2 regions of the Pseudomonas sp. AC083 genome follow, and region 2 is predicted to be linked to the other one. Evidence: predicted binding sites of a transcription regulator. Region 2 holds the regulator's gene; the other holds the start of a gene.
What was found. Region 2 encodes sigma-54, which starts transcription at its own class of promoters, with help from an activator protein. Its sites were predicted from a motif close to ANTGGCATNNANNTTGCTNT; they were not measured.

Region 1: a site for sigma-54 is predicted at 3,930-3,949, ahead of flgB (flagellar basal body rod protein FlgB). Genes of this name have one in related genera too.

The regions. Positions count from the first base shown of each region.
Region 1 is NZ_CEEDDH010000008.1:176,308-188,485, forward strand. It holds gene AC0IXA_RS14455 (flagella synthesis protein FlgN) at 1-461, opposite strand, end outside; gene flgM (flagellar biosynthesis anti-sigma factor FlgM) at 510-836, opposite strand; gene flgA (flagellar basal body P-ring formation chaperone FlgA) at 999-1,760, opposite strand; gene AC0IXA_RS14470 (chemotaxis protein CheV) at 1,843-2,775, shown strand; gene cheR (protein-glutamate O-methyltransferase CheR) at 2,822-3,649, shown strand; gene flgB (flagellar basal body rod protein FlgB) at 3,990-4,400, shown strand; gene flgC (flagellar basal body rod protein FlgC) at 4,404-4,847, shown strand; gene flgD (flagellar hook assembly protein FlgD) at 4,863-5,591, shown strand; gene flgE (flagellar hook protein FlgE) at 5,623-6,957, shown strand; gene AC0IXA_RS14500 (beta strand repeat-containing protein) at 7,484-12,178, shown strand, end outside.
Region 2 is NZ_CEEDDH010000006.1:204,131-216,308, reverse strand. It holds gene AC0IXA_RS12485 (class II fumarate hydratase) at 1-187, shown strand, start outside; gene AC0IXA_RS12480 (hypothetical protein) at 215-655, shown strand; gene AC0IXA_RS12475 (superoxide dismutase) at 657-1,268, shown strand; gene AC0IXA_RS12470 (ZIP family metal transporter) at 1,299-2,192, shown strand; gene AC0IXA_RS12465 (HPr family phosphocarrier protein) at 2,227-2,502, opposite strand; gene rapZ (RNase adapter RapZ) at 2,518-3,375, opposite strand; gene ptsN (PTS IIA-like nitrogen regulatory protein PtsN) at 3,378-3,842, opposite strand; gene hpf (ribosome hibernation-promoting factor, HPF/YfiA family) at 3,855-4,163, opposite strand; gene AC0IXA_RS12445 (RNA polymerase factor sigma-54) at 4,237-5,727, opposite strand; gene lptB (LPS export ABC transporter ATP-binding protein) at 5,894-6,619, opposite strand; gene lptA (lipopolysaccharide transport periplasmic protein LptA) at 6,619-7,164, opposite strand; gene lptC (LPS export ABC transporter periplasmic protein LptC) at 7,151-7,723, opposite strand; gene AC0IXA_RS12425 (KdsC family phosphatase) at 7,732-8,256, opposite strand; gene AC0IXA_RS12420 (KpsF/GutQ family sugar-phosphate isomerase) at 8,256-9,230, opposite strand; gene AC0IXA_RS12415 (ATP-binding cassette domain-containing protein) at 9,503-10,312, shown strand; gene mlaE (lipid asymmetry maintenance ABC transporter permease subunit MlaE) at 10,312-11,109, shown strand; gene mlaD (outer membrane lipid asymmetry maintenance protein MlaD) at 11,109-11,576, shown strand; gene AC0IXA_RS12400 (MlaC/ttg2D family ABC transporter substrate-binding protein) at 11,588-12,178, shown strand, end outside.

The DNA.
Region 1 (12,178 bases), on a different contig from region 2:
TGGCTGAGCGTTCGCGGCTTGACCGGTTTGGCAAAGGTCCCGCTGGCGTCGTACAGCGCTGGCGGCTCACCGCCGGTGAGGATCTTCAGCTGGTTGGCCGTAGTCGCCTGCTGGATCTGGATCGACTGGCCGTTCTTGATGTTGGCCGCCTGGCATTGGGCGATCAGCGCGGTCAGGGCGTCGCCCTGGGTCAGCAACTGGTCGCCAATGCTCGACTGGCTGGCCAGTTGCTCAAGACCTGTGCGATCGGTCGGCAGGTTGAGGCTGGCGAGGATTTCGCTGCGCTTGCGGCCATGCTGCTCGAGCAGAATGATCAACGCTTGCTTGGTCGCCAGAATTTCTTCCAGCAACGGCATGTCGCGACCATGCAAAGCGAGGGATTCGGTTTGCAATAAGTCCAGCAATTGTTGCGCTGGAGCAAAGTCGTCGTTGATCAATTGCAATAAGTTAGTGTCGTGCATGGCTGGCCTTGGGGTTTAAGCGTCCAAAAGCCTGGCGCCGGCAAAAGCCTAGCGCTGGGCTTCGAAGTTGAGCAGTTTGCTGGCTACACGGTTGCTGTCGACTTTATAGCTGCCATCGGCGATCGCGGCTTTCAACTCGGCCACACGGGCTTTGTCGACAGCAGGCTGATCGCGCAGCTTGTCAGTGACCTTCTGCAACTGTTGAGCCTCATTGCTGAGGTGTACCGACTCCCCGCTTTTGGCGACATTGGCCTGTTCGGCCTGGGTATTCAGCGGCGCGGAGGGGCTGTTTTCAGCGCTTTCCTTGGCGTTGCTGGTACGTGTGCTGCCGGTTAGTGACGAGGAACTGTTCAATCGGTTGAAATCGATAACCATGATAAAAAACCTCTGGGAATTTGGACGCTTGCCATGTTTTCGGCTATCCCCTGAAAAACTTTAGGCCCAATCAACCATAAGCTTGCATGCGCCGTTGCGAGACCTGCTGCGGCACAGTTTAGGGAAGCGACGGGATCGGCGCCAGTTTTCTCCACGAGGCTTTTACATGGCCACTTCGACCTGTCCCGGCGCAATCACCTGCGCCTTGATAACTCTTTGAGAATTAAGGTTTTTTACTCGAATCTGTTCTTTCATGCCGCCATTGGAGAGCGCTTCCCCCGGCATGCGTACGGCAAGGGTGCCGCTGCGCGCAGTGATCACCACCTGGTCACCCTTGCGCACCACTTCGGCCTGTTCCAGATGCACCAGGGTGATGACCTGATCGGCGACCGTTGGTCGGGTAAGTTTCTGCCCGATCGCTTCGTCGACCGAGGTCAGGAAACCCTGGTTGATCGTGCTGATGTCGCGCTCGCGCAAGGTCACATCCTGCGGCTCGATAATGCCGGCGCGTTTCAGCGGGCGAGTGGTCGTCACGATCTCGCGAAACAGGCGGACTTGAGCGGGTACGAACACCGTCCACGGCGAACTGCCTTCGCAGCGAACCTTCACCGTGACGCGGCCCAGCGGGCGTGCCGGGCTCTCCAGTGTGGCTGTCAATTCCTTGTCGCACATGGGCATGCGCATGCGCGGGTCGAGCTGGTTGACTTCGATTTCGTAGCGGCCTTCGGTTTGACTGGAAGCCAAATAGTCTTCTACGGTGAATTCAAGAAAGCCCTGAGTCACGCCGATAAGCATATCAGGCAAGGTAACCGCATCTGCATGGGCAGGACTGCCAGCAAGCAAGCAGCAAACGGCGGACACCGCGCAAAGCCCTTTGCGAAGGGAGGATGTCAGGCGTCGGGAAAATGTCGTTTGAGCGTTCATACGAGTTAAAAAGCAAGCGCCGTGCCGTTTAGCAATGAATGTGCGTCGCAACAACACTTGGCGTTGGTGTAGGAGTCTGGGCATGGCTGGTGTAATGGATTCGGTGAACCAGCGCACGCAACTGGTAGGGCAGAATCGCCTCGAGCTGCTGTTGTTCCGTCTCGACGGGCCGCAGCTCTACGGGATCAACGTGTTCAAGGTACGGGAAGTGTTGCAGTGCCCGTCCCTGACGTTGATGCCCAAATCCAGTCCTGTCGTGTGCGGGGTAGCGAATATACGGGGAGCGACCATTCCGATCCTGGATCTGGCAATGGCAACGGGCTCCGGTGCGTTGAAAGACAAGAACAGTCCGTTCGTGATCATCACGGAGTACAACACCAAGACCCAGGGTTTCCTGGTCCGCTCGGTGGAGCGCATCGTCAACATGAACTGGGAAGAGATCCATCCGCCACCCAAGGGTACCGGTCGCGATCACTACCTGACCGCTGTGACGCGGGTTGACAATCAGTTGGTCGAAATCATCGACGTCGAGAAGGTGCTGGCCGAAGTGGCGCCGACGCCGGAAGCGATTTCGGTGGGCGTGGTCGATGTCGAGACGCAGACCAAGGCGTTGTCGCTGCGGGTGCTGACGGTCGATGACTCGTCGGTGGCGCGCAAGCAGGTCACGCGTTGTCTGCAGACCATCGGTGTCGAAGTGGTGGCGCTGAACGACGGCAAGCAGGCGCTGGATTACCTGCGCAAGCTGGTCGACGAGGGCAAGAAGCCGGAAGAAGAGTTCCTGATGATGATTTCCGACATCGAGATGCCGGAGATGGACGGGTACACCCTGACGGCGGAAATCCGCGGCGACGCACGCATGCAAAAGCTCCATATCATCCTGCATACTTCGTTGTCGGGGGTATTCAATCAGGCGATGGTCAAGAAAGTCGGTGCTGATGACTTCCTGGCCAAATTCCGTCCTGATGACCTCGCATCCCGGGTAGTCGACCGGATCAAAGCAGCAGATATCAGCTAGGGGCCTTCTGCCCCTGGCGGTCAACACGATTTAAGAGGCGGCATCATTGTCTACGGGTAATTTGGATTTCGAACAGTTCCGGGTCTTCCTGGAAAAAGCCTGTGGCATTCTGCTCGGTGAAAACAAGCAGTATCTGGTCTCGAGCCGTCTCAACAAACTGATGGAGCAGCAAGGCATCAAGTCCCTGGGTGAGCTGGTGCAGCGCATCCAGACCCAGCCGCGCAGCGGTTTGCGCGAGCAGGTGGTCGATGCCATGACGACCAACGAAACCCTGTGGTTTCGCGACACCTATCCGTTTGAAGTCTTGAAGAACAAGGTACTGCCGGAAGCGATCAAGGCCAGCCCCAACCAGCGTCTGCGGATCTGGTCGGCGGCCTGCTCGTCGGGACAGGAACCGTACTCGCTGTCGATGTCGATCGACGAGTTCGAGCGCAGCAACCTGGGTCAGTTGAAGATGGGCGTGCAGATCGTTGCCACCGATCTGTCGGGCCTGATGCTCAACAACTGCAAGACCGGCGAGTACGACAGCCTGGCGATCGGTCGCGGTCTGTCGCCGGAACGCCTGCAACGCTACTTCGACCCGAAAGGGCCGGGGCGCTGGGTGGTCAAGGCGCCGATCAAGAGCCGGGTGGAATTCCGCTCGTTCAACCTGCTCGACAGTTACGCAGCGCTGGGCAAGTTCGACATCGTGTTCTGCCGCAACGTGTTGATCTACTTCTCTGCCGAAGTGAAGAAGGACATCCTGTTGCGCATTCACAGCACGTTGAAGCCGGGCGGGTACCTGTTCCTTGGCGCTTCGGAAGCGCTGAACGGATTGCCGGATCATTACCAGATGGTTCAGTGCAGCCCGGGGATTATCTACAAAGCGAAATAAGCGGTCAGCGGCAATACAAAAAACGGGAGGCCTTCAAAGCCTCCCGTTTTTTTACCTGACACCGCACCCTGTGTAGGAGCTGCCGAAGGCTGCGATCTTTTGATTGTTGCTTTTAAGGGCCAAGATCAAAAGATCGCAGCCTTCGGCAGCTCCTACAGGTTCGGTGTTGGCAGGCGACAGCGGCAGAAAAGCGGCATCCGGCGGTAACCGGTTGCCGCTTTTCTGGCATTGCCGCTTTGCCTGTCCGGCGCAAAGCCCCGGAATACGGGGGGTTCTTCCATTTGGCACGGCGCTTGCTAAAGCTCAGATACGAAAAACCGGTCACCTGAAGGTTCCCGACATGAGCATCAGCTTCGACAAAGCGCTGGGCATTCACGAAAAGGCATTGGGCTTCCGCGCCCAGCGTGCCGAAGTGCTGGCCAACAACATCGCCAACGCCGACACCCCGAACTACAAGGCGCGGGATCTGGATTTCTCCAAAGTGCTCGAAGCACAGACCGAGAAGACCAAGACCGGCGGCCACTTTGCCCTGAACATGACCAACAGCCGGCACATTGAGGCTGAAGGGCTGGGCAATGGCGACGAGTCGCTGATGTATCGCACGCCGATGCAGCCTTCGATCGACCAGAACACCGTCGACGCTCAACTGGAACAGTCCAACTACGCGGAAAACGCCGTCGGCTTCCAGGCCAGCTTCACCTTGCTCAACAGCAAATTCAAAGGGCTGGTGTCAGCCCTGCGCGGAGAATAATCCATGTCCCTGTCCAGCGTTTTCAACATTGCCGGCAGCGGCATGAGCGCGCAGACCACGCGTCTGAACACCGTGGCTTCGAACATCGCCAACGCCGAAACCGTTTCGTCGAGCATCGACCAGACCTACCGCGCGCGCCATCCGGTATTCGCCACCATGTTCCAGGGCGGCCAGGCCGGCGGCAGCAATTCGCTGTTCCAGAACCAGGACGCGGCCGGGCAGGGCGTGCAGGTGCTCGGCGTCGTCGAAGACCAGAGCAACCTCGAAGCGCGCTACGAGCCGAACCATCCGGCCGCCGACGCCAAGGGCTACGTCTACTACCCGAACGTCAACGTGGTGGAAGAAATGGCTGACATGATTTCTGCGAGCCGCTCGTTCCAGACCAACGCGGAAATGATGAACACCGCCAAAACCATGATGCAGAAGGTACTGACCCTCGGTCAGTAATAAGGGGCGACTGCCATGAGCGTTACGGATACCACCAGCAGCCTGAGCATGAACGACATCCTGGCCAACTCGTCGAAGAAGGCCAGCAGCACTACGTCGGGCGGCATCGCTTCGGCGACCAACAGTGCCACCGGCGGCCAGGCGCTGGGCAAGGATGCTTTCCTGCAATTGCTGGTCACCCAGCTGAAAAACCAGAACCCGCTCGACCCGCAGGACAACAGCGCGTTCGTTGCGCAACTGGCGCAGTTCAGCAGCCTTGAAGGCATCACCACGCTGAACTCCACCGTCAGCGGCCTTGCCGGCAACTACAACTCGTCGCAAGCGCTGCAGGCTTCGTCGCTGGTCGGTCGCAACGTGATCGTGCAGACCAACACCGCGCAGCTCGATGACCCGAGCAAAGGCCTGACCGGTTCTGTCAGCGTGCCGTCGTCGATTGCCGGAGGCACCGTGACCATTACCGACAAGGACGGCAAGACCGTGCGCACCATCGACCTGGGCAGCCGCGCTGCCGGCGATGCCAGTTTCACTTGGGACGGCAAGGACACCGCCGGCACCGTGGTTCCGGTCGGCACTTACACGTTCAAGGCCAGCGCACCGATCAACGGCACCGCGACCGACCTGGCGACCTACCTGCCGGCGACCGTCAACAGCGTGACGATCAGCCAGACCGGTGGCGAGCTGATGCTCAACCTGGCCGGCAAGGGCACCGTTGCCCTGTCCAAAGTACAAACCATTGGTATATAGAGCCGACTAACCCGGCACGAAGGAGTGGAACATGTCTTTTAACATCGGCCTTAGCGGTCTCTATGCCGCCAACAAACAACTCGACGTAACCGGCAACAACATCGCCAACGTCGCCACCGCCGGTTTCAAATCCTCGCGCGCAGAATTCGAAGACGTCTATTCGTCGACTCGTCTGGGCAGCGGCAGCAAAGTGATCGGCAACGGCGTGCGCCTGGCCAACGTTTCCCAGCAGTTCACCCAAGGTGACATCAACAACACTGGCAACGTGCTGGACATGGGCATCAACGGCTCCGGCTTCTTCACCATGAGCAACAACGGCTCGATCTCGTACACCCGTGCCGGTACGTTCAAGGTCGACAACGCCGGTTACATCACCAACACCGACTACACCTCGCGTCTGCAGGGTTACGGTGTGGATGCCAACGGCAAGATCATCAACGGTGTGTTGACCGATCTGAAGATCGACACCTCGAACCTGGCGCCGAAATCGACTTCGGCGGTGACTTCGAGCATCAACCTGAATTCGTCCGCCACTAAAATCATCGACACGGGCGCCACCCCCGTGGTGTTCGATCCGTCCAAGCCTGAGACTTACACCAAATCTTTCAGCACCCCGATCTATGACACGCAGGGCAACGCGCATGTTATGGATCAGTATGTAGTGAAGACCGGTGATAACGTCTGGAAGGTGTACACCTTGGTTGACGGCCGTAACCCGGATGCTACCGGTAGCGATCCAACCAAGACTCCACCAGTGGCTTCAACACTGACGTTCGACAGTTCCGGCAAGTTGCTTCAGGTCAGTACGCCTAATCCGGCAGACCCGACCAATCCGATTATCAGCAGTGATTTGACCCTGAATAACTGGGTGCCAGGCACCGTGACCAATGGTAATTTCACGCCTAATGGCGCTTCGGCCAACCCGAATGGCGTGACCATTTCGATGGCCAAGACCACGCAGTACAACGCTGATACCTCGCGCACGATTCCGACTCAGGATGGTTACGCCACCGGCCAGATCACCAACCTGACGATCGATGGCACCGGTACGCTGTTCGCCAACTTCAGCAACAACCAGAGCAAGGCGATTGGTCAGGTTGCACTGGCCAGTTTCACCAACGAACAGGGCTTGCAGGCTGTCGGTGGCACTAGCTGGAAAGAGACTTTCGCTTCGGGTATTCCGGGCTACGACGCGCCGAAGACTGGTACGTTGGGTGAGGTGGTGTCCAACTCGCTGGAAGAGTCGAACGTTAACCTGACCAACGAGCTGGTTGATCTGATCAAAGGTCAGAGCAACTATCAGGCGAACGCCAAGACCATTTCGACTCAGAGCACGATTATGCAGACCATTATTCAGATGACCTGATTGATCTATTGGCTCTGCATCACTAAAAACCGACGTCCTGAGGCGTCGGTTTTTTTGTGCGCGCTAGCACGCTGCGCATCGATTTTTTTACCGTTCGTCGTCTGGGGTGGTGTGGAAATTGCTGCGTCTGCGGACTAGAGCAGCCACCGTCAAACTTTCGACCGGTGTTCGTCACGGTGTGGCAGTAGGCTGCGCCGACATGGAGGTCATCAACGCTCTAGGATGGAGTACCTGTGAACAATCTCAAAGCTGTCCGTGCGCCGATCCAGGTGCTGCAACTGACAAGCCATAGGCCCGCCGAGCAGGCAGAGCCAGTGAATCCTTCCTGCGTAATCAGATTTCGTTGCCTATCGGGCTGGTCGCTGGTGTCGCGTGTACGCACCGTTGCTCGTCGTACCGCATCGAAGGCGCTGCCTTGCCTGCTCAATACAACACGTAACAATGCCCAGTGCATGCTCAGAGAGGGGCGACCCCGGAGCGCCTGGCGTCTTAGCGCAGTTTCCGACACACACACAAGGAAGATGTAATGGCAGTTATATATGGCACCAACGCTGCGGATACCCTGTTGGGTACCGCTGGTGATGATCAGATTCGGGGCTATGCCGGGGATGACGTGTTAAATGGCGGCGCTGGTAACGATGTATTGATGGGTGGGGAAGGGGCCGACCAGATCAACGGCGGTTCGGGAGTTGATATAGCCAGTTATGAGGATGTGACTAATGTCATTTCGGTAACGCTGAATCTCAAGACAGGTGTGCACACCGGCGCCGCCAAGGGCGATACGTTCACCGATATCGAAGTGTTTCGGGGTACGAACTGGGCGGACACTTTCGTCAGTGGTTCCGGAGCCGACACCTTTGATGGTCTTCAGGGAAATGACACGCTTAGCTACGCAACATCTGACCAGGCTATCAATATTTTTTTCTCTGTCGGGGCTGCTGGCACGGGTACCGGTGGGGACGCCCAAGGCGATTCATTCACCAATGTTGAAACCATTGTCGGTTCGGCATTCAACGATACCTTCACCCTCACCGGCGGTGGGCTGACGCTTAACGGCGGGGCCGGCAACGACGTTTACATAATCAACGGCAATACCAACGCCAGCATCATCGAAGCAGCAGGCGGCGGTGACGATGAGGTTCGCACCACGCAAAACACTGCTTATCTGGCGGTAAACGTCGAGCGTCTGACCTTTACCGGCACGGGTAACTTCAAAGGCGTTGGCAACGCCGGCGACAATGTCATCACCGGAGGGGCAGGTGACGATGTCTTGACGGGTGGCGCAGGTGCCGACCAATTGTCGGGAGGGGCCGGTTTCGATATCGCAAGTTATGAAGAAGTGGTCAATGGCGTTCCCGTGACACTGAACCTCAAGACCGGGGTCAACACAGGCATTGCGCTAGGCGACAGTTACTTCGGCATCGAACTCTACAAAGGTACGAATTACGGCGATACCTTTGTCAGTGGCGCGGCAGCCGATAACTTCGACGGTCTGCAGGGCGCGGATACGCTCAGCTATTCGACGTCGGATCAGGCCGTCCACATTCTGTCCTCCGTTGGCGGTGCAGGTACCGGTACTGGCGGAGATGCACAGGGGGACTCGTTCACCAATGTTGAAACGATTGTCGGTTCAGCGTTCAACGATACCTTCACCCTGACCGGCGGCGGACTGACACTTAACGGCGGGGCGGGTAACGATGTTTACATAATCAGCGGCAACACTAACGCTGGCATCATTGAAGTGGCAGGCGGCGGCGACGATGAGGTGCGCACCACACAAAACACCGCATATCTGGCGGCAAATGTCGAACGCCTGACCTTTACGGGGGGCGGGAACTTCAAGGGCACCGGTAACGCTGGTGACAACATCATTACGGGCGGCGCGGGTGACGACGTATTGATCGGGGGGGCAGGTGCAGATCAATTGAATGGTGGTGCCGGCTTCGATACCGCCAGTTATGAAGATGTTGTTAATGGCGTCGGTGTGACGCTCAATCTCAAGACCGGCAGTAATACCGGCATTGCCTTGGGAGACAGCTACTCCGGTATCGAACTCTACAAGGGAACGAACTACACAGACACGTTTGTCAGCGGTGCGGCTGCCGATGCCTTCGATGGGCTTCAGGGTAGCGACACCCTGGACTATTCGACCTCTGCCGAGGCCATAAACATTCTTTCGTCCATTGCTGGAGCCGGTACTGGCTCTGGCGGCGATGCCCAAGGTGACTCGTTCACCAATGTCGAAACCATCGTCGGCACGGTATTCAACGATACGTTCACCCTCACCGGCGGTGGACTGGTGCTCAACGGCGGTGCGGGCGACGATGTTTATGTTTTAAACAACAATGCCAACGGCGTCATCATCGAAACAGCTGGCGGTGGTATCGACCAACTCTTCACCAATAAAGTCGACATGACGCTGGCTGCCAACGTTGAACGCCTCACTTACACCGGTACCGGCAACTTCACGGGGCGGGGCAATGCCGGAGATAACGTTATTACCGGCGGCAGCGGCAACGATGTGTTGATCGGCGGAGCAGGGGCAGATCAGCTCATCGGCGGCGCCGGTCTGGACACTGCCAGCTATGAAGATGAAAGGACCGGTGCTGGTGTGACCCTAAATCTGAAGACTGGCGTGCACACGGGCATGGCTCAGGGAGACACTTTCGAGAGCATCGAGGCAATCCGGGGTTCGGCCTATGGCGATACTTTCTTCGCCGGTACTGGAGCCGACACGCTGGATGGCGCGGGTGGTCTGGACAAGCTGGATTACGCGGATTCGTCCCAAGCCATCAGCCTGTCCATTGCCAACGGTGCCGGCACTGGCTCGGGTGGTGACGCGCAAGGCGACCAGTTCAGCAATATGGAGTGGATTGGTGGCTCGGCCTATGCAGACCGGTTCTCAGCGACTGCTGGAACAATCACCGTCAGTGGCGGGGCGGGCGACGACGTTTACGTCGTCGATGCCAGCGGGGTGATCAACGCCATCGAAGTTGCGGGAGGGGGTGATGATGAGATACGTACCAGTCAGGCCAGTGGTGTGCTGGGGGCGGAAATCGAACGATTGACCTATACCGGCAGCGGCAACTTCACCGGGCGGGGCAATGCCAGTGACAACGTCATCACCGGCGGTGCGGGTAACGATGTGCTCATGGGGGGAGCGGGCGCTGACCAGTTCATTGGCGGGAGTGGTATCGACACTGTCAGCTATGAGGATGACCCCACTAAAGCAGGGGTAACCGTCGACCTGAAGAATGGCGTTCATACAGGGATAGCTGCCGGTGATACCTTCTCCGGCATTGAAGGTTTCCGTGGTTCAGCCAATGGCGATACGTTTGTCGCCAGTCTTGCGGTCGATACCCTTGATGGCGCTGGCGGCATCGACAAACTGGATTACTCCAGTTCCGCCCAGGCCATCACCCTGTCCGTTACCAATGGCGGCGGCGTTGGAGTGGGCGGCGATGCTCAGGGCGACGTGTTCAGCAACTTCGAGAACATCATCGGTACAGCTCAGGATGATCAGTTCACCCTCGCAGCGGGCTCGATGACGTTTGCCGGGGGGGCAGGTAACGATGTCTACATCGTTAACGGCACGGGTGCATTGACTGTCATCGAGACCGTCGACGGTGGCTATGATGAAGTGCGCACCAGCCAGGCCAGCGCTACATTAAGCGCTGGCGTAGAGCGCCTGACCTATACCGGAACAGGGACCGGCAACTTCACGGGGAGAGGTAACGCCAGTGATAACGTCATCACTGGCGGTAGCGGCAATGACGTACTCATGGGCGGTGGCGGTGCCGATCAATTGATCGGCGGCGCCGGTAATGACACTGTCAGTTACGAGGATGATTACAGTGGCGTCGGCGTGACGCTGAACTTCAAGACCGGCGTACACACCGGGATTGCCGCCGGAGACACCTTTTCCGGAATCGAGACGTTCCGGGGCTCCTCCTCCAACGACACTTTCGTTGCAAGTGTCCAGGCCGATGTGTTTGACGGCGCGGGCGGCACCGCTGACAAGCTGGACTATTCCGGATCTGCTCAAGGTGTCGTTTTGACGGTCGCCAACAATGCGGGGTCAGGGGTTGGCGGTGATGCGCAAGGCGATGTGTTCAGCAATTTCGAGAACATTGTCGGGACTGCTCTGGATGATCAGTTCACAGTCACTGCCGGTACGATGAACTTTACCGGCGGACTGGGCAATGACGTCTACTTTGCCACGGGCACCGGTTCGGTTCTGGTCACTGAGCTGGCGGGAGAGGGTGATGATGAGGTACGCACCAATCAAGTCAGTTACACCTTGAACGCCGAAGTAGAACGGTTGACCTATACGGGAACGGGCAACTTTACCGGCCACGGCAATGTGGGCGACAACATCATCACCGGAGGGGCAGGCAATGACGTCCTGTTTGGTGGTCTAGGGGCGGATCAATTGATTGGCGGTGCAGGTTTCGACATTGCCAGTTATGCCGATGGCGGCATGGCGATTGTCAGCACTAAAACTGGCGTTGCCAATGGAGGCTCGGCAGCAGGGGATACCTATAGCAGTATTGAGCAGATAAACGGCTCCAATGCCGGCGATATTTTCATCGGCGGCGCGGGTGCGGATCGCTTCGATGGCGGTGCCGGTGTCGACTTCCTCAGCTTTGCCTATGAAACCGAGGGTGTCACCTTCAATCTCGGCGCTCCGCCTTTGACCGGTGTGGGGGCAGGTGACGTGTACACCTCGATCGAGGCTTTCCTGGGTTCCAACTATGCGGACACCTTTACCGGCAGCACTGCAGCAGCTGAAAGCTTCGTAGGTGGAGGCGGTGCGGACGTGCTGTTCGGCGTCGGACGCGGCGATGCGGCCTGGTATGTCAACAGTTCGGCAGCCGTGCAGGTCAACCTGTTGACCGGTGCAGGCATCGGAGGTGATGCCGAGGGGGATGTGTTGAGCAACATCGACAACCTGGTCGGTTCTGCATTCAGCGATACGCTGACAGGTAACGCGCTAGCTAACATGATCGAAGGCGGAGACGGAAACGATATCATTGACGGTGGCGACGGCAACGACATTCTGTACGGCAATAGCTTCACCATCACGGGGGCGTTGACTGGCCAGCCTGCTACCGACAACCAGGCAGACATTATTCATGGTGGCAACGGTAACGACTACATTGCAGGTTACGTACTTGATGCAGGATCGCTTTACTACGGCGACGGCGGTAATGACCGGATT
Region 2 (12,178 bases):
GCGCAACCCAATTCTGGTCACCGCGCTCAACCCCATCATCGGTTACCAGAAAGCCGCCGAAATCGCCAAGCAGGCCTACAAGGAAGGCCGCGCGGTGATCGACGTCGCTCTGGAACACACCGACCTGTCGCGCAGCCAGCTGGAAGAGTTGCTCAACCCCGAGAAACTCACCGCCGGCGGCGTGTAAACCCCGCAACCGCTTTGGAGGCTCACCATGGAGCACTGGAAACGCACGATCGAACGGGCCAATCGCTGCTTCATGCTGGGCGAACTGATCGACGCCCGTGAGGCTTACCTGCAAGCCCTGGCCCTGGCGCAAGTGTTGTTCGAACGCTGGGCGGATGCCGACGAAGCGGTGGCGGCCTGCGTCGTCTCTCATCACAACCTCGCCGACCTGCATTTGCGCCTGAACCAACCGGAGGAGAGCGCCGAATACCTGTGCGCTATCCATCAACGTTTGTTGCAGACCATGCAGGACGAACGCCTTCGCCCGGCGCTGCGTGAGGCGGCGTTGCGCCAGAGCAGCAAGACCTACGTCGAACTGTTGAATTTCATCAGCGAGCACGGCGAGTACCCGCGCACCCAACGCCTGCTGCATCCAGACACCGGCAATGCTCGCCGCGCCGCAAATTCTCATCAGCATGGAGTCCACTGAAATGGCTTTTACCTTGCCTGCCTTGCCCTACGCCTACGATGCCCTCGAGCCGCACATCGATGCGCAGACCATGGAGATTCATTACACCAAGCACCACCAGACCTATATCAACAACCTCAACGCCGCCGTTGAAGGCACCGAATTCGCCGAGTGGCCGGTGGAAAAACTTGTCGCCAGCGTCCAGCAACTGCCGGAAAAGCTTCGCGCGGCGGTGATCAATCAGGGCGGCGGTCACGCCAATCACTCGCTGTTCTGGGAAGTGATGGTGCCCAACGGCGGCGGCAAGCCCGACGGCGCGCTGGCCACGGCTATTGATGAGCAACTGGGCGGACTCGACAGTTTCAAGGAAGCCTTCACCAAGGCCGCGCTGACCCGTTTCGGCAGCGGTTGGGCCTGGCTCAGCGTGACACCGGAGAAAAAACTGGTCGTGGAAAGCAGCGGCAATCAGGACAGCCCGTTGATGAACGGCAATACCCCAATCCTCGGTCTCGACGTCTGGGAGCACGCCTACTACCTGCGCTACCAGAACCGTCGCCCGGAATACATCAACGCGTTCTACAACGTGATCAACTGGCCGGAAGTTGCTGCGCGCTATCACGCCGCACTGGTTTAAGCCTTCAATAAAAACAATCCAGGGCTGACTATGGGCACGGAAACACTGGCGATTGGCAGCGGGCGCATGTTTCGTTACGCGGTGGGCTCGCTGTTGCTGCTGGCGGGGATGACTTTGCTGGTCGCCCACGGTTTGCAGTGGCTGAATCTGGAACCGCGGCTGTTGCGCGCCTTGCAGGGCGGTGCCATCTGCGCCTTGGGCACGGCGCTTGGCGCGGTGCCGGTGCTGGTGATCCGGCGCATGCCGCAGGCACTCAGCGACACCTTGCTGGGATTTGGTGCCGGGGTGATGCTGGCGGCGACGGCGTTTTCGCTGATCGTGCCGGGCATTGCTGCGGCGGAGAGTCTTGGTCTTACGCCGTGGGCTGCCAGTGGCCTGATCTGCTTCGGCATCCTGCTCGGCGCGTTCGGTCTGTATCTGGTGGATCGGCGCGTTTCGGGGGCCTCGCCGGAGATGCTCGTCGGCACGCTGGAGCATCCGGTGATTCCACCACGAATCTGGCTGTTCGTGTTCGCCATCATCGCGCACAACATTCCAGAAGGCATGGCGGTCGGCGTGTCTGCCGGCGGCGGGATGGCGGACGCCGACAGTCTGGCGATGGGCATTGCGTTGCAGGATGTGCCGGAAGGGCTGGTGATTGCGTTGGTGCTGGCCGGGGCGGGGATGTCACGGTACAGGGCGTTTCTCATCGGCGCGGCGTCTGGGCTGGTCGAACCGGTATTTGCACTGTTATGCGCGTGGCTGGTGAGTCTGGCTCAGGTGCTGTTGCCGCTGGGACTGGCGTTGGCGGCCGGGGCGATGTTGCTGGTGGTGACCCACGAAGTGATTCCGGAGTCGCGTCGTCATGGGCATGACAAGCTGGCCAGTATGGGCCTGTTGGTCGGGTTTTGTCTGATGATGGTGATGGATACGGCGTTGGGGTGAATGGAGGCGAGGAACAGTGTCCCCGCCTCAAGGATTATTCACCTTCGTCGAAATACCTTTCGATCAGATCGACCAATGCGTCCATGGCTTCCTGAGCCTGTTCGCCTTCGGTGCTCAAATGGATCTTGGTGCCTTTGCCCGCCGCGAGCATCATCATTGCCATGATGCTCTTGCCGTCGACAGTCGTTTCAGGGGTGCGTCCCACCCGGATCGTGCAGTCTGGATACTGACCGGCCACGCCGACGAATTTGGCCGATGCCCGAGCATGCAGACCCAGCTTATTGATGATTTCGATTTCACGAGCAGGCATCGCGGTGTGAATCCTTTAGGTGAGGTCGCGGTGGCGAACCTGGACGTTCTTCAGGGTTTTCTGCAGGGCCTGGCCCAGACGTTCGGTCAGGTAGACGGAGCGGTGGTGCCCGCCGGTGCAGCCGATGGCAATGGTCACGTAAGCACGGTTGCTGGCGGCGAAACGTGGCAGCCACTTGTTCAGGTAGGCGTAGATGTCCTGATACATTTCTTCGACATCCGGCTGCTGCGCCAGGTACTCGGCCACCGGTGCATCAAGGCCCGATTGCGCGCGCAGCTCCGGTTTCCAGTACGGATTGGGCAGGCAGCGCACATCGAAGACCAGATCGGCATCGACCGGCATGCCGCGCTTGAAGCCAAATGATTCAACCAGAAACGCCGTGCCGGGTTCCGGCTGATTCAGCAGGCGCAGCTTCAGGGTGTCGCGAAGCTGATAGAGGTTCAGGCTAGTAGTGTTGATTTTCAGGTCGGCCAGATCGGCGATCGGGCCGAGCAGGGCGGTTTCATCGTGAATCGCCTCGGCCAGTGAGCGATTGGCGTTGCTCAGCGGGTGACGACGACGGGTCTCGGAAAAACGCTTGAGCAGGGTTTCCTCGTCGGCGTCCAGGTACAGCACATCACACTTGATATGCTTGGCACGGACGTCTTCAAGCAGTTCAGGGAAGCGTGACAGATGGCTCGGCAGGTTGCGCGCATCGATCGACACGGCGACCAGCGGCTGCGCCAGCTCCGTGTGAATCAGCGCACGCTCGGCCAGTTCCGGCAGCAAACCGGCCGGCAGATTGTCGATGCAGTAGTAGCCGTTGTCCTCAAGGACATTCAGGGCGGTACTTTTACCCGAGCCCGAACGGCCACTGACAATGATCAAACGCATGATTAGTGCCCGTTCTGCTCGTCCAGTACAACCTGGTACAAGGCTTCGTTGCTCGTGGCGCTGCGCAGTTTTTCACGAACTTCCTTGCGGTCGAGCATGCTGGCGATCTGGCGCAGCAACTCCAGATGCGCATCGGTCGCGGCTTCCGGGACCAGCAGCACGAACAGCAGGTCTACCGGAGCGCCGTCGATGGCGTCGAAATCGATCGGGGCTTCAAGGTGCAGCAGGGCGCTGATCGGCGCCGTGCAGCTCTTGAGGCGGCAGTGGGGAATGGCGATGCCGTTACCAAAACCGGTGGAACCGAGTTTTTCACGGGCGATCAGCGCCTCGAAGACATCCTGCATCGCCAGATCCGGCACTTCGCGGTGGATCAGGTTGGCAATCTGTTCGAGGGCTTTTTTCTTGCTGCCGCCCGGCGCGTTCACTTGGGAACGGCCGGGGGTCAGGATGGTTTCAAGTCGGATCATGGGATAGGGGTGTTAACGACCGGTCGCGCCCTGGAGGAGGCTCTGGGTCTTTTCCTTATGCTTTTTGAGTTGGCGATCCAGCTTGTCGGTGAGTGAGTCGATCGCAGCGTACATGTCGGTATCTTCTGCGTTGGCGACCACTTCGCTGCCGGGGATATGCAAGGTGGCTTCGATCTTCTGCTTCAGCTTTTCGACGCACATCGTGACCTGCACGTTGGTGATCTTGTCGAAATGTCGCTCCAGTCGCTGGAGTTTTTCCTCGATGTAGGAACGCAGAGGTTGGGTCACTTCCAGTTGGTGTCCACTGATGTTGACTTGCATACAGCTTCTCCTTCGTTGCCAGTGCATAAAGCGGCAGGCCGAAAAGCCTGCCACTGGAACGCTGTAACGTGGCTTACATCAACCGCTTGCGTTCGCTCGAAGGCGCGATTCCGAGGGATTCGCGGTACTTGGCGACGGTGCGGCGAGCCACCTGAATGCCTTGTGCCTCCAGTAAACCAGCGATCTTGCTGTCACTCAACGGCTTTTTCTGATTTTCCGCTGCGACCAGTTTTTTGATGATCGCGCGGATCGCCGTGGACGAGCATTCGCCGCCTTCGGAGGTGCTGACGTGGCTGGAGAAAAAGTATTTCAGCTCATAAATACCGCGCGGGGTATGCATGAATTTCTGTGTGGTCACTCGGGAAATCGTCGATTCGTGCATGCCCACCGCTTCGGCGATGTCATGCAATACCAACGGCTTCATCGCTTCGTCGCCGTATTCGAGGAAGCCGCGCTGATGTTCGACGATCTGCGTGGCCACTTTCATCAGGGTTTCGTTGCGGCTCTGCAGGCTCTTGATGAACCAGCGGGCCTCCTGCAACTGGTTGCGCATGAAAGTGTTGTCGGCGCTGGTGTCGGCACGTTTCACAAAACCGGCGTACTGGGCGTTGACACGCAGGCGTGGCACCGACTCCTGGTTCAGCTCGACCAGCCAGCGCTCGTTGTCCTTGCGCACGATCACATCGGGAATGACATATTCGGCTTCTGTCGACTCGATCTGCGAACCGGGACGCGGATTGAGGCTCTGCACCAGTTCGATGACTTGGCGCAGCTCGTCTTCCTTGAGCTTCATCCGGCGCATCAACTGGCTGTAATCGCGACTGCCGAGCAGGTCGATGTAATCGGCGACCAGCCGTTTGGCCTCGGTCAGCCACGGCGTCTTCGCGGGCAGCTGGCGCAGTTGCAGGAGCAGGCATTCGCTGAGGTTGCGGGCGCCGATCCCGGCGGGCTCGAATTGCTGGATGCGATGCAGGACGGCTTCGATCTCGTCGAGCTCGATGTCCAGTTCAGGATCGAACGCTTCAAGAATTTCTTCGAGTGTTTCGTCCAGATAGCCCTGATTGTTGATGCAGTCGATCAGGGTCACGGCGATCAGGCGATCGGTGTCGGACATCGGCGCCAGGTTCAGTTGCCAGAGCAGATGGCTCTGCAGGCTCTCGCCGGCGGACGTGCGGGTGGTGAAATCCCACTCATCGTCATCGCTGCTGGGCAGGCTGCTGGCGCTCGTCTGGTAGACGTCTTCCCAGGCGGTATCCACTGGCAGTTCGTTGGGGATGCGCTCGTTCCACTCGCCATCCTCGAGGTTGTCCACCGTCGGGGCGGTTTCCTGGTAGGAGGGTTCCTGGATTTCGGCGGGCTTCTGTTCGGCGTTGTCGGCCAGAGGATCGGCGTTGTCGAAGTCGTCGCCTTCTTCCTGGCGCTCGAGCATCGGATTGGATTCCAGAGCCTCCTGGATCTCCTGTTGCAGGTCCAGGGTCGACAATTGGAGCAGGCGGATGGCCTGTTGCAGCTGCGGTGTCATCGTCAGCTGCTGGCCCATTCTCAAGACTAGCGATGGTTTCATGGCAGGGGCTTAACACCTTATTCGCCGGCGCTTTGCGCCATCCACTACAGGGCGCCGAAGCGCCAAACTTAAGCAAATTATATGCCTGAAACTGAAGTGTTTGCCTAGAGCGCTGTAACAATTAAAGCGGATAAATGCGCCTTGAATCGATACAGCGCTGTCGCGCTTACAGGCGGAACTCGTGACCCAGATACACTTCCTTGACCAGATCGTTGGCCAGGATGGTCTCGGCATCACCTTCGGCGATCAGTTGACCGTCATTGACGATGTAAGCGGTTTCGCAGATATCCAGGGTCTCACGGACGTTGTGGTCGGTGATCAGTACACCGATGCCCTTGGCCTTGAGGTGGTGAATGATCTGCTTGATGTCGCCGACCGAGATCGGGTCGACACCGGCGAACGGTTCGTCGAGCAGGATGAACTTGGGTGCAGTGGCCAGGGCGCGAGCGATTTCCACCCGGCGGCGCTCACCACCGGACAGGCTCATGCCTAGGTTGTCGCGGATGTGGCTGATGTGGAATTCCTGCAGCAGGCTTTCCAGCTCCTTGCGCCGACCGGCCTTGTCCAGCTCCGGGCGAGTCTCGAGGATCGCCATGATGTTGTCGGCAACCGACAGTTTGCGGAAGATCGACGCTTCTTGCGGCAGATAGCCGATACCGGCCTTGGCGCGGCCGTGCATCGGCTGGTGGCTGACGTCCAGGTCATCGATCAGCACACGGCCCTGATCCGCCTGCACCAGGCCGACGATCATGTAGAAGCACGTCGTTTTACCGGCGCCGTTCGGGCCGAGCAAGCCGACGATCTGCCCGCTGTCGATCGACAGACTGACGTCACGCACGACCTGGCGGCTTTTATAGGCCTTGGCCAGGTGCTGAGCTTTCAGAGTTGCCATTACTGGGATTTCTCTTCGGTTTTCTTCTTCGGCTGGATCACCATGTCGATGCGCGGACGCGATTCGGTGACCTTGCTGCCCGTGGCGCGACCGGCGCTGGCCAGTTTCTTCACGGTGTCGTAGACGATTTTTTCGCCTTGGGTGACGTTGTTATCCTTGTCGATAACCTTGGCCTTGTCGATCAGCACCACCCGATTCTGCTGGGCGTGGTATTGAATCGTCACGCCGTAGCCCTTGACCGGGTTGGCGTCGCCCTGTGTCTGCAACTGCTCGAAGTAAGCCAGGTTGCCTACCGAGGTCACCACGTCGATGTCGCCATTGGGCGCGCGCGTCATGGTCACGGTGTTGCCTTTAACGATCATCGAGCCCTGGGTAATGATCACGTCACCTTTATAGGTGGCGATGCCATTCTTGTCGTCCAGTTGGGCGTCGTCGGCCTGAATGCGGATAGGCTGCTGCTGATCGTTCGGCAGGGACCAGGCGCTCGCGCTTCCCAGTGCTGCGCCCAGACTGAGCAAAATAGGGAGGGTTTTAACGAGCCTCATACTGTCCTCTTACGTTCGATTGCAGGTGTATCCTGCTGTCCTTCAGGTACGCTTTCATTCCGACGCCAGTCGATACGCCGCCAGCGCCCTCGATTCTAACGGGTTGCGCAGTCTGCGCATATTCCTGCTGCGGGAACACGGTCATGCGGGTGCTGGTGATCAGGGTGCCGCGCTGTTTCTCGTCGGTGCGCTGTACGCGTACCGAATCGATCAATTCCACTTCGGTGCCGCCCGAGTTCACTTCGCCGCGTTCGCTGGTCACGTGCCACGGGAAGTCGGTGCCGCGATACATGTTCAAATCAGGCTTGGTCACCAGCGTGATATCAGTGGCCTTGACGTGTTCGGCCTTGTCGGAGGTCATCTCATACTGCACCTTGCCGTCGGGCAGGTACTGAATGGTGTGCGTGTTGGTCGCGTACCAGTCGATCGGATTCTCGGCGGCCGAGACCGGCGGCTTGTCGAGGAAGCGTTCCGGGCTGATGTTCCAGTAGCCGACCGCAGCGAAAATCGCCGCGATGCAGCCGAACAGCAGGAAGTTGCGAAACTTTTTGCTAAACATGGTCAGGCTCACAGGTACGCGGCGTTGGCCGCTTCGAGGCGGCCCTGGGCGCGCAGGATCAATTCGCAGAATTCGCGGGCGGCACCTTCGCCGCCACGGGCGCGGGTAACGCCGTGGGCGTGTTCGCGGACGAAATCGGCAGCGTTGGCCACCGCCATGCCCAGCCCTACACGGCGGATCACCGGCAAGTCTGGCAGATCGTCACCGAGATAGGCGACTTCTTCATAGCTTAGGCCCAGTTGCGCGAGCAGACCGTCGAGTACCACCAGTTTGTCCTCGCGCCCCTGAAACAGATGCGGGATGCCGAGGTTCTTCGCGCGGCGCTCGACCACCGGGGTCTTGCGACCACTGATGATCGCCGTCTGCACGCCGGCATTCATCAACATTTTGATGCCTTGGCCGTCAAGGGTGTTGAAGGTCTTGAACTCGCTGCCGTCTTCGAGGAAGTACAGGCGCCCGTCGGTGAGCACACCGTCGACGTCGAATACTGCCAGTTTGATCGCTTTGCCGCGTTGCAGCAGATCGTTGCTCATTACATGACTCCTGCGCGCAGCAGATCGGAGAGGTTGAAGGCGCCGATCGGGCGATCCTCCTCGTCGACGACTACCAGGGCGTTGATTCGATGGTCTTCCATGATTTTCAGGGCTTCGGCGGCGAGCATGTCGGGCCGGGCGGTCTTGCCGTGTGCGGTCATCACCTGATCGATGGTGGCGCTGCGGATGTCGATGGCGCGATCCAGGGTGCGGCGCAAATCGCCGTCAGTGAAGATCCCGGCGAGCTTGCCATCGGCTTCAATAATAGCGGTCATGCCCAGACCCTTGCGGGTCATTTCCATCAGCGCGTCTTTGAGCAGGGTGCCGCGTTGTACTTGCGGCAGCTCTTGCCCGGCGTGCATGACGTTTTCGACTTTCAGCAACAGGCGACGGCCAAGGGCGCCGCCCGGATGCGAGAAGGCAAAATCTTCAGCGGTGAAACCACGCGCTTCCAGCAAGGCCACGGCCAGAGCGTCGCCCATGACCAGCGCGGCCGTGGTCGAAGAGGTCGGTGCCAGATTCAGCGGGCAGGCTTCGTGCTCGACATGCACATTGAGATTGACCTCGGCGGCCTTCGCCAATGGCGACTGCGGATTGCCGGTGACGCTGATCAACTGGATACCCAGGCGTTTGATCAATGGCAGCAGCGTTACGATTTCGTTGGTCGAGCCGGAGTTCGACAGTGCCAGAATCACGTCGTCGCGGGTGATCATGCCCATGTCGCCATGGCTGGCTTCGGCCGGATGCACGAAAAACGCCGGAGTGCCGGTGCTGGCCAGGGTGGCGGCGATCTTGTTGCCGACGTGCCCGGATTTGCCCATGCCGACCACGACGACGCGGCCCTTGCTGGCCAGAATCATCTCGCAAGCGCGTACGAAATCGGCGTCGATATGGGCCATCAAGCCTTGGACGGCTTCCACTTCGAGGCGGATGGTGCGTTGTGCCGATTGAATCAGGTCGCGGGTTTTGCTCATGTCAGAATCGTATGGGCCGATGAAAAGGCGGCGATTATAGCGGTTATGTGGCAAAGCCTCACGCAAGTTCGACGTGCTTTGTCATTACTGGTTACCAAAACACTCTGAAAGTCGCTCAGGCCCTCTTCAGTCGGCGATCTTGGCCGGGTTCTCGCTTGGGCGCTCAGCCTTTGCAGTGATATAGTTCGCCGCCAGTTCGGCCTGCCCGGGATGCAGGTGTTTCCGAGGAAAGTCTGGCATCCCAGTGAGAGGCTGCATCGCAAGGAGTTTAGATGAGTGCCGATAACGCCTACGCGGTCGAGCTGAAGGGAGTCTCCTTCAAGCGCGGTGCGCGGAGCATTTTCAATAACGTCGATATCCGCATCCCCCGCGGCAAGGTCACCGGCATCATGGGGCCTTCCGGCTGCGGCAAGACCACGCTGCTGCGCCTGATGGGCGCACAGTTGCGGCCGTCCAGCGGTGAAGTCTGGGTCAACGGGCAGAATCTGCCGACGCTGTCGCGCAGTGATCTGTTCGATGCGCGCAAGCACATGGGCGTGCTGTTTCAGAGCGGTGCGCTGTTCACTGACCTTGATGTGTTCGAGAACGTGGCCTTCCCGCTGCGGGTGCACACGCAACTGCCGGAAGACATGATCCGCGACATCGTCCTGCTCAAATTGCAGGCAGTGGGTCTGCGTGGCGCCATCGAGCTGATGCCGGACGAACTGTCCGGCGGCATGAAGCGCCGCGTGGCACTGGCCCGGGCGATTGCCCTCGATCCGCAGATTCTCATGTACGACGAGCCCTTCGTGGGCCAGGACCCGATCGCCATGGGCGTGTTGGTGCGCCTGATCCGCCTGCTCAACGATGCTCTGGGCATCACCAGCATCGTGGTCTCGCACGACCTGGCGGAAACCGCGAGCATTGCCGACTACATCTATGTAGTGGGCGATGGTCAGGTGCTGGGGCAGGGCACGCCGGATGAGCTGATGAATTCGGATGAACCGCGTATCCGCCAGTTCATGACCGGTGATCCCGATGGCCCGGTGCCGTATCACTTTCCAGCGACGGATTACCGCGCAGATCTTCTGGGGAAGCGTTGATGCGCAGAATTTCATTGATGGAACGCGTGCGTCGGTTCGGCGAATCGGCGATCGACGCGGTCGCGGTGTTTGGTCGAGCGACCCTGTTCCTGTTTCACGCCCTGCTGGGCCGTGGCGGTATCAGCGGTGGTTTCGGCCTGTTGGTCAAGCAGCTGCATTCGGTCGGCGTCATGTCGCTGGTGATCATCGTGGTCTCCGGCATTTTCATCGGCATGGTCCTGGCGTTGCAGGGCTTCAGCATTCTTTCCAGCTATGGTTCAGAGCAGGCGGTGGGGCAGATGGTCGCCCTGACGTTGCTGCGTGAACTGGGGCCGGTGGTCACGGCGTTGCTGTTTGCCGGGCGCGCCGGTTCGGCGTTGACCGCCGAGATCGGCAACATGAAATCCACCGAGCAGTTGTCCAGCCTGGAAATGATCGGTGTCGATCCGCTCAAGTACATCATTGCCCCGCGCCTGTGGGCCGGCTTCATTTCCCTGCCGGTGCTGGCGATGATCTTCAGCGTCGTCGGCATCTGGGGCGGTTCGTGGGTCGCAGTCGACTGGCTGGGCGTTTATGAAGGCTCGTACTGGGCGAACATGCAGAACAGCGTGAATTTCACCAGTGACGTGCTCAATGGCGTGATCAAGAGTGTCGTTTTCGCCTTTGTGGTGACCTGGATCGCCGTATTCCAAGGCTATGACTGTGAGCCCACTTCCGAGGGGATCAGTCGTGCCACCACCAAGACCGTGGTGTTTGCCTCGCTGGCAGTGCTCGGCCTGGACTTTATTCTGACCGCTTTGATGTTTGGAGATTTCTGATGCAAAACCGCACCCTGGAAATCGGTGTCGGCCTGTTCCTGCTGGCAGGGATCCTGGCTTTGCTGCTGCTCGCCTTGCGCGTCAGCGGCCTGTCTCCGACTTCGTCCACCGACACTTACAAGTTGTATGCGTATTTCGACAATATCGCCGGTCTGACGGTCAGAGCCAAAGTGACCATGGCCGGTGTGACCATCGGCAAGGTCACCGCTATCGATCTGGATCGCGACAGCTTCACCGGTCGGGTCACGCTGCAGGTGGATAAAAAGGTCGACAACCTGCCGGTTGATTCGACTGCGTCTATCCTCACCGCGGGTCTGCTGGGCGAGAAATACATCGGTATCAGCGTCGGCGGTGAAGACACCCAGTTGAAAGACGGTGGAACCATCCACGACACGCAGTCGTCACTGGTACTGGAAGACCTGATCGGTAAATTCCTGCTCAATACCGTTAGCAAAGACGCCAAATGAGGAGCTTTTGAATGATCTCTATCTTGCGACGTGGCCTGTTGGTGTTGCTCGCGGCCCTGCCGTTGATGGCTAACGCTGCACCGGGGCAATCGGCTCATGACCTGATTCAGGACACCACGAACCGGATGCTTGCCGATTTGCAGGCGAACAAAGAGAAGTACAAGCAGGATCCGCAGGATTTCTATGCGGCGCTGAACAACATTGTCGGTCCGGTGGTGGATGCCGAGGGCATCTCCAAAAGCATCATGACCGTGAAGTATTCGCGCAAGGCCACGCCTGAGCAGATGCAGCGCTTTCAGGAAAACTTCAAGCGCGGTCTGTTCCAGTTCTACGGCAACGCTCTGCTGGAATACAACAACCAGGGCATCACGGTTGACCCGGCCAAAGACGAATCGGGCGAGCGCACCAGCGTCAATATGACCGTCAAGGGCAGCAATGGCGCGATCTATCCGGTGCAGTACACGCTTGAGAAGATCAGCGGCGAGTGGAAACTGCGCAACGTGATCATCAATGGCATCAACATTGGCAAGCTGTTCCGTGACCAGTTCGCCGACGCCATGCAGCGCAATGGCAACGATCTGGACAAGACCATCGATGGCTGG